DNA from 3 places in the Streptomyces sp. NPDC006283 genome. Region 2 is predicted to be linked to each of the others. Evidence: riboswitches for the same ligand, from Rfam matches in the RefSeq annotation. Region 2 holds a riboswitch; each other region holds the start of a gene.
The links. A riboswitch is a leader RNA that binds a small molecule or an ion and turns the genes downstream of it on or off. The one in region 2 is predicted to bind cobalamin.

Region 1: another riboswitch for cobalamin. It lies ahead of ABZ070_RS13790 ((2Fe-2S) ferredoxin domain-containing protein); the one in region 2 lies ahead of ABZ070_RS31920 (energy-coupling factor ABC transporter permease).
Region 3: another riboswitch for cobalamin. It lies ahead of metE (5-methyltetrahydropteroyltriglutamate--homocysteine S-methyltransferase); the one in region 2 lies ahead of ABZ070_RS31920 (energy-coupling factor ABC transporter permease).

The regions. Positions count from the first base shown of each region.
Region 1 covers NZ_JBEXRZ010000051.1:34,054-37,847, forward strand. The annotation lists gene ABZ070_RS13780 (iron ABC transporter permease) at 1-360, opposite strand, end outside; gene ABZ070_RS13785 (ABC transporter substrate-binding protein) at 447-1,436, opposite strand; gene ABZ070_RS13790 ((2Fe-2S) ferredoxin domain-containing protein) at 1,556-1,945, opposite strand; cobalamin riboswitch at 1,985-2,175, opposite strand; gene ABZ070_RS13795 (hypothetical protein) at 2,522-2,902, shown strand; gene ABZ070_RS13800 (hypothetical protein) at 3,268-3,639, shown strand.
Region 2 covers NZ_JBEXRZ010000245.1:274-4,067, forward strand. The annotation lists partial or broken gene cbiQ (cobalt ECF transporter T component CbiQ) at 1-332, opposite strand, end outside; gene ABZ070_RS31915 (energy-coupling factor ABC transporter substrate-binding protein) at 339-701, opposite strand; gene ABZ070_RS31920 (energy-coupling factor ABC transporter permease) at 698-1,387, opposite strand; cobalamin riboswitch at 1,417-1,637, opposite strand; gene ABZ070_RS31925 (PTS fructose transporter subunit IIA) at 1,709-2,119, opposite strand; gene dhaL (dihydroxyacetone kinase subunit DhaL) at 2,116-2,733, opposite strand; gene dhaK (dihydroxyacetone kinase subunit DhaK) at 2,806-3,794, opposite strand, start outside.
Region 3 covers NZ_JBEXRZ010000106.1:8,862-12,655, forward strand. The annotation lists gene metE (5-methyltetrahydropteroyltriglutamate--homocysteine S-methyltransferase) at 1-2,058, opposite strand, end outside; cobalamin riboswitch at 2,220-2,436, opposite strand; gene ABZ070_RS21705 (3-hydroxybutyryl-CoA dehydrogenase) at 2,608-3,477, opposite strand; gene aceB (malate synthase A) at 3,474-3,794, opposite strand, start outside.

The sequences.
Region 1 (3,794 bases), on a different contig from region 2:
CACCGCGCCGACCGAGGCACCCGACGACACACCGAGCAGCATCGGGTCCGCGAGGGGGTTGCGCACGAGTGCCTGCAGCGCCATTCCGGACACCGCGAGGCCCGCGCCCACGACGCCGGCCAGCAGCACCCGCGGCAGCCGGACGTCGACGACGATCGTTTCGCGGACAGGTGTCCAGGTCGGCTCGGCGAGCGAGGGATGCACGCGGTGCAGCAGGATGCCCCAGACCTGGTCGGCCGGGATGCTGATGGACCCGGCCGCGATCCCGAAGGTGGCCGCGACGGCCAGCAGCGCGGCCAGCAGTACGAGCACGACCGGGTAGGGGATGCCGGGGCGGCGGACAGCGAAGGCGCCGGCCACCGCCGTCCGTGCACTCGTCGCGCCGGCCACCGCGGCCCCCTTCGCCTTGGTCGGCTCCGTCACGCCTGTGGCGTCGGTGGCGCCGGTCACTTGAACCGGTCCGGGTGGAGTTGGCGGGCCAGGGACTCCACGCCGGAGGGCACCCGGACGCCCAGCACCGTGGACGACAGCGGCAGCACCGCGAACCGCTTGTTCTTGATGGCGGGTACGTCCTTCAGCGCCGGGTTCGCGAGGAGGAACTTCTTCTTGTCCTCGACGGGCTGGTCGCCGTAGTCGTAGATGACGATGACCTCGGGCGCGCGCTCGGCCACCTGCTCGAACGACACGTCACCGAACGCCTTGTCCAGGTCGGCGAAGAGGTTCGCCCCGCCGGCCTGCTTGATCATCTCGTTGCCGATGCCCGCGCCGCCCGCGGTGAAGGCGGTCTTGTCGCCACTGTCGTACACGAAGATGTTCACCGGGGTGACGTCGGCGAGCTTGCCCTTGACCGTGTCCAGCGTGCCGTGGAGCTTCTTCAACTGCCGCTCCGCCCGGTCCGGCACGCCGAAGATCTTCGCCACGTTCCGGATCTCCGCGTCCATCGTGGCCATCGTCACCGGCCCGGACGGGCACTCCTCGATGTTCAGATAGGAATTGACCCCCGCCTTGGAGAGGGCGTCGCGGCTGCGTCCTTCCTTCTCGTCGAAGGTGCTGGCGAAACCGCCGTAGGCGAAGTCCGGTTCGGCTGCCAGCAGCGTCTCGAACGAGGGGTACTCCTTCGCCAGCACCTTGATCCCGCCGTAGGCCTCCTGATACTCCGGGAGGATCCTGTCGTCGAGATAGGAGGTGCCAACCATCGACTTCTCCAGGCCCAGTGCCAGCATGACCTCGGTCGCGTGCTGGTTCATCGACACCGAGCGCTGCGGGGGACGCTGATAGGTCGTCTTCACACCGCAGTTGGACACGGTGACGGGGAATCCCTCGGCAGCGGAGTGGGCCGACGGGGCGTCGTCCCGGTCCGCGGTGGCGCCGCAGCCGGACATCAGCAGGGCCACGGCCATGGTCGACAGCAGGGACATCGGGCGCTTGCCCATCATGTGGCGGATCCTCTCACCGCTGGGGTGGTACTGGACTGTCCGGACAGTGGTCCGGAGGCTGGTCGAAACCGGCGGACTCTCGTCGGAGGACGCTCGGTCGGCCGGGGGGGGTGCGCGGGTCAGCCGACGTCGGGGAGCGGCCCGGACCGGGCGCGCCGAGGCGGGGTGAAGGCGTAGAGCTCGAGGATGTCCGGTGGCGCGGCGACCCCCGGCCCGCCCGCCCGGACCCAGGCGGCGATGTCCTCGGTCGCGGCGGTGTCGTTGACGAGACCGAACCAGGCCGCCCGGCCGCCCGCGGCGCGCCCCTCGGACGAGGGCTGCACGACGATCACGTTCGCCTGGTCGCACACGTCGAGACAGTCGGACACACGAACCGGCGCGTGCTCGGCAAGACGCGCGGTCTGCTCCCCGTGGTCGACCCCGGTCACCTTGGGGCTGCCACAGCAGCAGTCCCGGCACACCACGACCCGGCACGGAACCGGACCGGCCGACGATGGTCTCCTGGGCATCCCGACGAGCCCTCCTCTCCGGGGAAATCCGCCCCAGTCAATTCGAGGAGGCGACCGCGTGAGTCTCCTGGCTCTCGGGTCAACGCTCGTCCCGGCCTTCCCACCCGCATCCGGGCAGTGGTCTGTTCGGGATCCGCTCGCCGATCACAGTGGCGGGACCGCGCCGGATTCACACCGGCTTCCTCGTTCCGCCGTCGCCTATTCGCGGGACATCATGGCAGAAGGACACTCCACGTCATAAGCCCGGGTGCCGGACAGGCCGGAGCGAAGGGGCACGCGCCCCCCGGCGCGGGCGACGCACGCCCCCGCGGGCTCTCGTGCGCTGTGTACCAGCGGGCCGACCCGTGGTCACGCCGAACGGGGCCCGCCGTCTGGTCCCGGCCGACCGCTGCCACGCCCTGACCGTTGGCGTGATGGACCGGACTCCAGCTCAACGGCGTTGATCTGGCCCACTGATCATCATATGGACCGAATGGGCGAAGACCAGGATGCTCCGGCGGTGTTGCCCTCGCAGCCTGGTAGGGATCCTGGGGCCCAGGTGCGCATCCTGGGGCAGCGACTGAGAAGGGAAAATCTGTGCACCGCACTACAAAGGCAGTTCTCATCGGCGCGGCGATCAGCATGCTTTCTGTGGCCGCTTCGGGCACTGCACTCGCCCAGTCCCAGGACGACGGTGTGCGCACCGTGATGTCCTTCACCGTGCACCAGGAGGGTCCGGGCCCCAAGGACGGTCAGGAAGAGGAGCCGAGCGTCGTTGTGCCGACCTGCGTGATCAGTCAGATCGGGACTCAGGAGACGACTTCCGCGCAGTCGAACGCCGCGAACGGAAACAGCGCGGACTCGTCGGTGTCGCAGACGAATGTGTCGGAGAGCAGTCAGTCGCTCAGCCAAGCCCAAGAGGGTACATGCGAGACCGTCAGCGAGCTTTTGACGCAGCTTCAGCAACCCAATCCGTGAGGCGGGCGGTCCGCTGGTTCTTGCTGATGTGACCCGAAGTGGCGCGTGGCTCTCTGGAGGAGTGTTCAGTCGACAGCGAGCTGTGGTCGATGGCTGGTCGTTGCCGCGGGGCTGATGTGCAGCGAGATTTCGGCAGCGTTCACTGATCATCATATGGACCGAATGGGCGAAGACCAGGGTGCTCCGGCGGTGTTGTCCTCGCAGCCTGGTAGGGATCCTGGGGCCCAGGTGCGCATCCTGGGGCAGCGACTGAGAAGGGAAAATCTGTGCACCGCACTACAAAGGCAGTTCTCATCGGCGCGGCGATCAGCATGCTTTCTGTGGCCGCTTCGGGCACTGCACTCGCCCAGTCCCAGGACGACGGTGTGCGCACCGTGAAGTCCCTCACCGCGGACCGGGAGGGTCCGGGCACGAAGAGCGTGGACCCGAAGGACAAGGACCGGAAGGACCGTAAGCCCAAGGGTCAGGACTCGAAGGACAAGGGCTCGAAGGACAAGAGCCCCAAGGACCGGGACGACGAGCAGCCGATCATCATCGTGCCGGCCTGTGTGCTCAATCAGGTGGGAAGTCAGCAGGCGGCCTCGGACCAGGCGAACGCCGCAAATGACAACGAAAGTTCGACGGTGACGCAGGCGAACGCGTCGGAAATCCAGCAGGCGCTTGGCCAGTCCCAATCCGGCACATGCAACTTCATCATCAACCTGGTGGCCGCAGAGGAAGAACTCGTCAATCCGTGAGGCGGTCCGCTGCTCTTTCCTGATGTGACCCGAAAGTAGCGCTTCTCGTCTGCTGGACCGGCTGGATCAACCGGCTGATGCGGAGCTCCGGTCCGAGGGCAGCGGTTTACCGGTCACCGCCAAGCCCTGGAAGCCATCGAAGTCGGCGCACGGTG
Region 2 (3,794 bases):
GCGGAGGTGCGCAGCAGCAGCCCTGCCGCGTCCGCCGGTCCGCCGGGTGCCACCGAGACCAGGCCGTCCGGGCCGCCCACCGCGAACAGCAGCGGCACGGCGCCGGTGACACAGAAGCCCAGCGGGATACGGAAGGCCCGCCACAACTGCCGGGGCGCCACACCGGCCGGACCGAGCAGTACGGCCAGGGTGGCCGCGGCGACGAGGACGGCCCCCGGCCAGGGCGGCAGGCAGACCGCCGTCACGGTCAGGCCGAGCCCGAGGACCGCCTTTTCGCACGGGTGGCGGCGGCGCCAGCGACTGCTGTGCGCCGCCGCGTCGATCGGCAGCATCTGCGGCTACGACACCGTAGTGGTGCTGTCCGCGTCCCGGCCGGCGGCCCCGGACTCCTTGCCCAGGGCCCGGTCCTCACCCTGCCGGCGGCCCTTCCGCAGCCCGAAGTAGTACGCCAGCACACCCGCGCCCAGCGCCGCCTGCAGCGAGAACAGCGCCGACTCGACCTCCCCTGACGGCGGTTCGTACAGCGGCGAGAACCACGGTTCGTAGTCCGGCTCGAGCTCCGTGATCGCCGCCTCCGCCTCTCCGTCGGCGCCGGCGAACGGCTCCTCCTTGTGGTCACCGAGCCCGAGGACCAGTGGCAGCACGGCCAGTGCCGCCACGATCAGCAGCAGCAAGGTGTTGATCTTCGCGTTACGGCTCATCGGACCGCCGCCTCCTTCTTCGCACCCTGGACCAGGACACCGAGCCGCGTGAGCTCGCCCTTGCTGGACTGGCTGAGCAGCCGCATCACGAGCACCGTGAGCAGACCCTCGCTCACGGCCAGCGGCAGCTGTGTGATGGCGAAGATCCCGCCGAACTTGGCGAGCGCGCCCAGGAAACCGGTACCCGGGTCGGGGAACGCGAGTGCCAGCTGGACGCTGGTGACGCAATAGGTGGACAGGTCGGCGACGAACGCGCCGAAGAAGACGCTCACCATCAGGGGTACGTCGAACCGGCGCAGCAGCCGGTAGATCCCGTACCCGGCCCACGGCCCGACGATCGCCATCGAGAAGACGTTGGCGCCGAGTGTGGTGAGCCCGCCGTGCGCCAGCAACAGCGCCTGGAACAGGAGGGTGATGGTGCCGAGTACCGCCATGATCGGCGGTCTGAACAGGATCGCGCCCAGACCCGTGCCGGTCGGATGCGAACAACTGCCCGTGACGGACGGGATCTTCAGCGCCGACAGGACGAACGTGAAGGCCCCGGACGCACCGAGCAGCAGGGTCGATTCGGGATTGGCCCTGACCTCTCGGGTCAGGGCCCGTACGCCGTGGACGACGAACGGGGCGGACGCGGCGCCCCAGGCGGCCGCGTGCAGCGGGGGGAGATAGCCCTCGGCTATGTGCATGATGTGGGAGACCCTCTCCAGCACCTCGTGGATGGACAACGCACCTCGGCCGGTCTCCTGGCTGACGGGTCATGCCGTCCGGGCTCCGCCTTCCCGGGCACCACGCGCAGGCGTGGTGTCCCAGTGGCTCCCCGTGAGGGGGTGGAACCGGACTTCCCGATCACAGTGGCGAGGGCCGCACCGGTACTGCACCGGTTTCCCGAACACCAAGGCCCCGTGACAGTAGTGCGCCGACCAGGCACATCACAAGCCGCGCACGGGCGCACCGGCCCGCGGCCGGGTGAGCTGTTCACCACATCCCGGCCACGCGCCGCTCACACGTCACTGTTTTCGGTAGCCGTACGCCTCCGCCGCCGCGGCCTCCACCGCGTCCAGATCGCCCCCCGCGCCGGCCGTCACCACCGCCGCGACCGCGCCCTCCAGGAACGGCGCGTCCACCAGCCGTGTCCCCTCCGGCAGTTCGTCGCCCTCGGCCAGCAGCGCCTTGACCGTCAGCACGGCGCTGCCCAGATCGACGAGGACCGCGACGCCCGCGCCACGGTCGACCTGCTCCGCGGCCGCGACGATCAGCTCCGAGCTGGTGCCGAGGCCGCCGTCCGGTGTGCCGCCCGCCGGGGCCACGGGAGCCGTACCGCCGCCTCCTGCCAGCTGCTTGGCGAGTTCGGCGACGGCCGCGGCCACCTCCCCGCTGTGCGAGACCAGCACGATGCCCACCTGATTGCCGTCGCTCATGCGCCTGCCGTCTCCACCGTCTCGGCGAGTGTGGCCACCATCAGGGCCGAGGAGGTCGCTCCCGGATCCTGGTGTCCGATGCTGCGCTCGCCGAGGTAGCTGGCCCTGCCCTTGCGCGCCTGCATCGGCACCGTCGCCAGCGCTCCCTGCTCCGCCGCATCCCGGGCCGCGGCGAACGACTCGGTGCTGTCACCGAGCGCCGCCACCGCCGGCTCGAGGGCGTCCAGCATCGTCTTGTCGCCGGCCTTCGCGCCGCCCAGCTGCGCCACCGCGGCGACACCCACCCGCAGTGCCTCGGCGAACTGCCCCGGGCTCACCTGCGCGTCGTCGCCCAACGCTTTGCCGGTGCGCCGCAGCAGTGTCCCGTACAGCGGCCCGGACGCGCCGCCGACCGTCGACACCAACTGCCGCCCGGCCAGCATCAGCACGGCCCCCGGCGTCGGCGGGGGCTCCTTCTCCAGGGCGGCGCCGACGGCCGTGAAACCGCGCCGGAGATTGCTGCCGTGGTCGGCGTCGCCGATCGCCGAGTCCAGCTCGGTCAGTCGGTCCGCCTCCCGGTCCACGGTGACCGCGGTGGCGGCCAGCCAGCGGCGGAAGAATTCGGCGTCGAGCACAAGCACTCCCTGGGGTGAGTCGGGTCTGTCGAGCGTTGACATGCGACGTGTGGCGTACGGTTCGGAGCCTTTTCACCGCCCCCAGCGCAGCCCCGGTGTCTGCACCGGCGCGTCCCACAGCCTGAGCAGCTCCTCGTCCACCTGGCAGAGCGTGACGGAGGCGCCCGCCATGTCGAGGGAGGTCACATAGTTGCCGACGAGCGTGCGGGCGACGGGCACCTCCCGCTCCGCCAGCACCCGCTGGACCTCGGCGTTGAAGCCGTACAGCTCCAGCAGCGGCGTCGCACCCATTCCGTTGACGAGCGCGATGACCGGGCCCGACGGGCGCAGATCCTCCAGCACGGCGTCGACGGCGAAGTCCGCGATCTCCCGCGAGGTCATCATCGGGCGGCGTTCCCGCCCCGGCTCGCCATGGATGCCGATGCCCAACTCCAGTTCACCGGGAGGCAGTTCGAACGTCGGGCTGCCCTTGGCGGGTGTGCTGCACGCACTCAGCGCCACGCCGAAACTCCGGGAGGACTCGTTCACCTGCCGGGCGATCGCCTCCACCCGCTCGAGCGGCATCCGATCCTCCGCCGCGGCCCCGGCGATCTTCTCCACGAACAGGGTCGCGCCCGTACCGCGCCGCCCGGCGGTGTACAGGCTGTCGGTCACGGCGACGTCGTCGTTGACGAGGACCTTCGCGAGCCGGACCCCCTCGTCCTCGGCGAGCTCGGCCGCCATGTCGAAGTTCAGCACGTCACCCGTGTAGTTCTTCACGATGAACAGCACGCCCTCACCGCTGTCCACAGCGGCCGCGGCCCGCGCCATCTGGTCGGGCACAGGGCTCGTGAAGACCTCCCCCGGGCAGGCCCCGTCGAGCATCCCCACCCCGACGAACCCGCCGTGCAACGGCTCGTGCCCCGACCCGCCCCCGGAAACCAGCGCCACCTTTCCCGCGACCGGCGCGTCACGCCGCACGATCACCCGCTTGTCCACGTCCACGGTCAGCTCGGGATGGGCGGCCGCCATCCCCCGCAGCGCGTCTGCGACAACGGTCTCCGGCACATTGATGAGCATCC
Region 3 (3,794 bases), on a different contig from region 2:
GGCCTCGCGGGGGTAGCCGTGGGCGGCCAGCTCGCGGGCGACCTGCATGTGGGAGCGAGCGGCTTCCAGGCTGATGACGTCGGCGTCGAGGTCGTCGATGGCCTGAACGATGTCGCCGAATTCCGCGTAGCACATGTGGGTGTGGATCTGGGTGTCCGGGCGTACGCCGCTGGTGGTGAGGCGGAACGACTCGGTGGCCCAGTCCAGATAGTCGGCGTGGTCGGCGGCGCGCAGCGGCAGCGTCTCGCGCAGGGCCGGTTCGTCGACCTGGATGACGGATGTGCCGTTGGCCTCGAGGTCGTTCACCTCGTCGCGCAGGGCGAGCGCGACCTGGCGTGCCGTTTCGCGGAGCGGTTGGTCGTCCCGGACGAAGGACCAGGCGAGCATGGTGACCGGGCCGGTCAGCATGCCCTTGACGGGGCGGTCGGTCAGCGACTGTGCGTAGGTGGTCCAGCGCACCGTCATCGGCTCGGGGCGGGAGATGTCGCCGGCCAGGATCGGCGGGCGGACGTAGCGGGTTCCGTAGGACTGCACCCAGCCGTGCTGGGTGGCGAGGTATCCGGTGAGCTGTTCGGCGAAGTACTGCACCATGTCGTTGCGTTCGGGCTCGCCGTGCACAAGGACGTCGATGCCAACCTTCTCCTGGAAGGTGAGCACCTCTCGGATCTCGTCCTTGATCCGCTCCTCGTACCCTGCGATGTCGATCCCGCCGGTCCGCAGGTCGGCCCGGGCGGTGCGCAGTTCGGAGGTCTGCGGGAACGAGCCGATGGTCGTCGTGGGCAGGAGCGGCAGGCGCAGGTGCGCGCGCTGGGCGACGGTCCGCTCGGCGTAGGGCTGCGAGCGCCGTCCGTCGGCGTCGGTGACGGCCGCGGTGCGGGCCCGCACCGCGGGATCACTGGTCAGCGCGGATCCGGCCCGGGAGGCCAGATCGGCACGGTTCGCGGCGAGTTCCGCGGCAATGGTGTCGGTGCCCTGGGCAAGACCGCGCGCGAGGACCACGATCTCCTGCGTCTTCTGCCGTGCGAAAGCGAGCCAGCGGGCGATCTGCGGGTCGATGTCGCGTTCGGCGGCGGCGTCCAGCGGGACGTGCAGGAGCGAGCAGGACGCGGAGACGTCCACGCGGTCGGCGAGGCCCAGGAGCGTGCCGAGGGTGGCGAGGGACTGCTCGTAGTCGTTGATCCAGATGTTGCGCCCGTTGACGACACCCGCGACCAGCCGCTTTCCGGGCAGCCCGCCGGCCGCGGCGAGGTCGTCGAGGTTGGCGCTGCCCGATTCGGTGAAGTCGAGCGCGAGGCCCTCGACCGGAGCCTTGGCCAGGACGGTCAGCGCGTCGCCGAGCCGCCCGAAGTACGAGGCGATCAGCAGCTTCGGCCGGTCGGTGGCGGCTCCCAGATGGCGGTAGGCGCGGGCTGCGGCATTCAGCTCGGCCGGGCTGCCTGCCGCCCGCAGGTCGGCGAGCACCTCGGCGTACACGGGAAGGAGCCGGTCGAGCAGGGTGAGCGGTTCGAAGTCCGCGGCCACACCCGGAGCGGGCTTCGCCAGCAGGAGGTAGGTGACCGGGCCGACGAGGACCGGACGTGGGGTGTGTCCGTGCGCGAGGGCTTCCTTCAGCTCGGCGACCTGCTTGGTGGAGTCGGCGGTGAAGACGGCGTCCGGGCCGAGTTCGGGGACCAGGTAGTGGTAATTGGTGTCGAACCACTTGGTCATTTCCAGCGGAGCGACGTCCTGGGTGCCGCGTGCCATCGCGAAGTAGCCGTCCAGGGCGTCGGCGTGGACCGACGCGCGGTGCCGTTCGGGGACAGCGCCGACCATGACACTGGTGTCCAGAACGTGGTCGTAGTACGAGAAATCACCGGTCGGCACCTCGTGGACGCCGGCGTCGGCCAAGTGCTGCCAGTTCGAGCGGCGAAGGTCTGCCGCGGTCTCCCGGAGGGCGTCAGCGCTGACGCGTCCCTTCCAGTAACCCTCGACGGCCTTCTTCAGTTCACGGCTTTGGCCCTGACGGGGGTAGCCGTACACGGTTGCCCGTGCCGCCGCGGCTGCGGACTTCGCTGTCACGGAAATCTCCTTCGCGAGATGACTCCTGAGAATCCCGGGACGGGACACGGACGCGAAGGAATGACCCACCGGGCGGACCGGACGCGCGCCGACGGCGCGGTGCTCCACCTGGTATGCACGCCGACCCGCCCACGAGGTCACCGGGATGTCCGCACGCGATCGGTCGCGTGCGGGCAACGGGCAGGTCTTCGGACTCGCGGGCGCATCTGCCAAGGCAGATTCCTACTGGCCGTCGCTTCCCGGATCCGGCCGGATCCAGTGCGTATGACGGCGGTCGTTCCCACTCACCGCTGCGGGGCAGTCCCGGATTCCCACCGGGTTCCCTCTTACGACGCACCTGCCTGGCGGGCAGGGCGAACCAGCTGCACATGCCAGGTTAGAGGGCGGATGCCTTCCCGGGCATCGCTTTTCACATTCCGGAACGTGACGTCACACACGGATGTGTGCGGTCGGCGAACGTGTGAGGGGCGCGGAACAGATCACCAGTCTGTTCCGCGCCCCTCTCCACAGCAGCCGCAGGCCCCTCAGCCCGCGGCGGACCCGGACCCCTCAGCCCCGGTCGTACGTGTGGAACCCGCGACCGCTCTTGCGGCCGAGAAGCCCCGCCTCCACCATGCGGTGCAGCAGCGGCGGCGGTGCGTACAGGGGTTCCTTGAACTCTTCGTAGAGGGATTCCGCGATGGAGGCGACCGTGTCCAGGCCGATCAGGTCGGCCAGCTTGAGCGGCCCCATCGGGTGCGCGCAGCCCAGCTCCATGCCCGTGTCGACGTCAGCGGCGGTGGCGAAGCCGGACTCGGTCATCCGGATCGCCGACAGGAGATAGGGGACGAGCAGCGCGTTGACGACGAAGCCGGCCCGGTCCTGGGAGTGGACGACCGTCCTGCCCAGGGTGTGCGTGGCGAAGTCCCGTACGACCGCGGCTGTCTCCGGGGTCGTGTGCAGCGAGGAGACGATTTCGACCAGCGGCAGCACGGGGACGGGGTTGAAGAAGTGCAGTCCGATGACACGGTCGGCACGACGGGTGGCCATGCCCAGGCGCATCACCGGGATGGAGGAGGTGTTGCTGGCGAGGATCGCCTCAGGGTCCTCGACGACCTTGTCCAGGCGGGCGAAGATCTCCGTTTTCGCCTCGGTGTCCTCGACGACGGCTTCGATGACGAGCCGGCGGTCTGCCAGATCGTGGAGGCTGCCGGTGAAGACCATCCGCGCCAGGGCGTCCTCTGCGGCGACTTCGTCCAACTTCCCGCGCTTTACAGCTCGTTCGAGCGAGACGGCCACCCGGTCCCGCGCGGCGCGGGCGGCGACGGAGTCGGCCTCGCAGACCACGGTGTCCAGACCGGCGCGGGCGCACACCTCGGCGATGCCCGCGCCCATCTGGCCGCCGCCGACGACCCCTACCCGGTGGATGGCTGTGGTCATGACTGTCCCTCCGGGCGGCGCACGAGGTGGCGGGTGTAGGCATCCGTGGTGAAGAAGTCCGGCAGGTCCCTTGCCAGTGCGGTCCGTTCGAAGATCGCGCGCACTTCGTCGACTGCGGCCCACGGGTATTCCGCGCCGAGGGACGCGAGCTCGTCCTCGAGCAGTTCCAGGACCGTCGCGCGTTCGACGACCCGGTGCCGCAGCCACTGCCAGATCTGGGCTCGGGCGATCTCGGCCGTGGCGGCGTCCTCCATGAGTCCGTCCAGGGCGACGGCTCCTTGCCCGCGCAGCCATGCGGCGAAGTAGCGCAGGGAGAC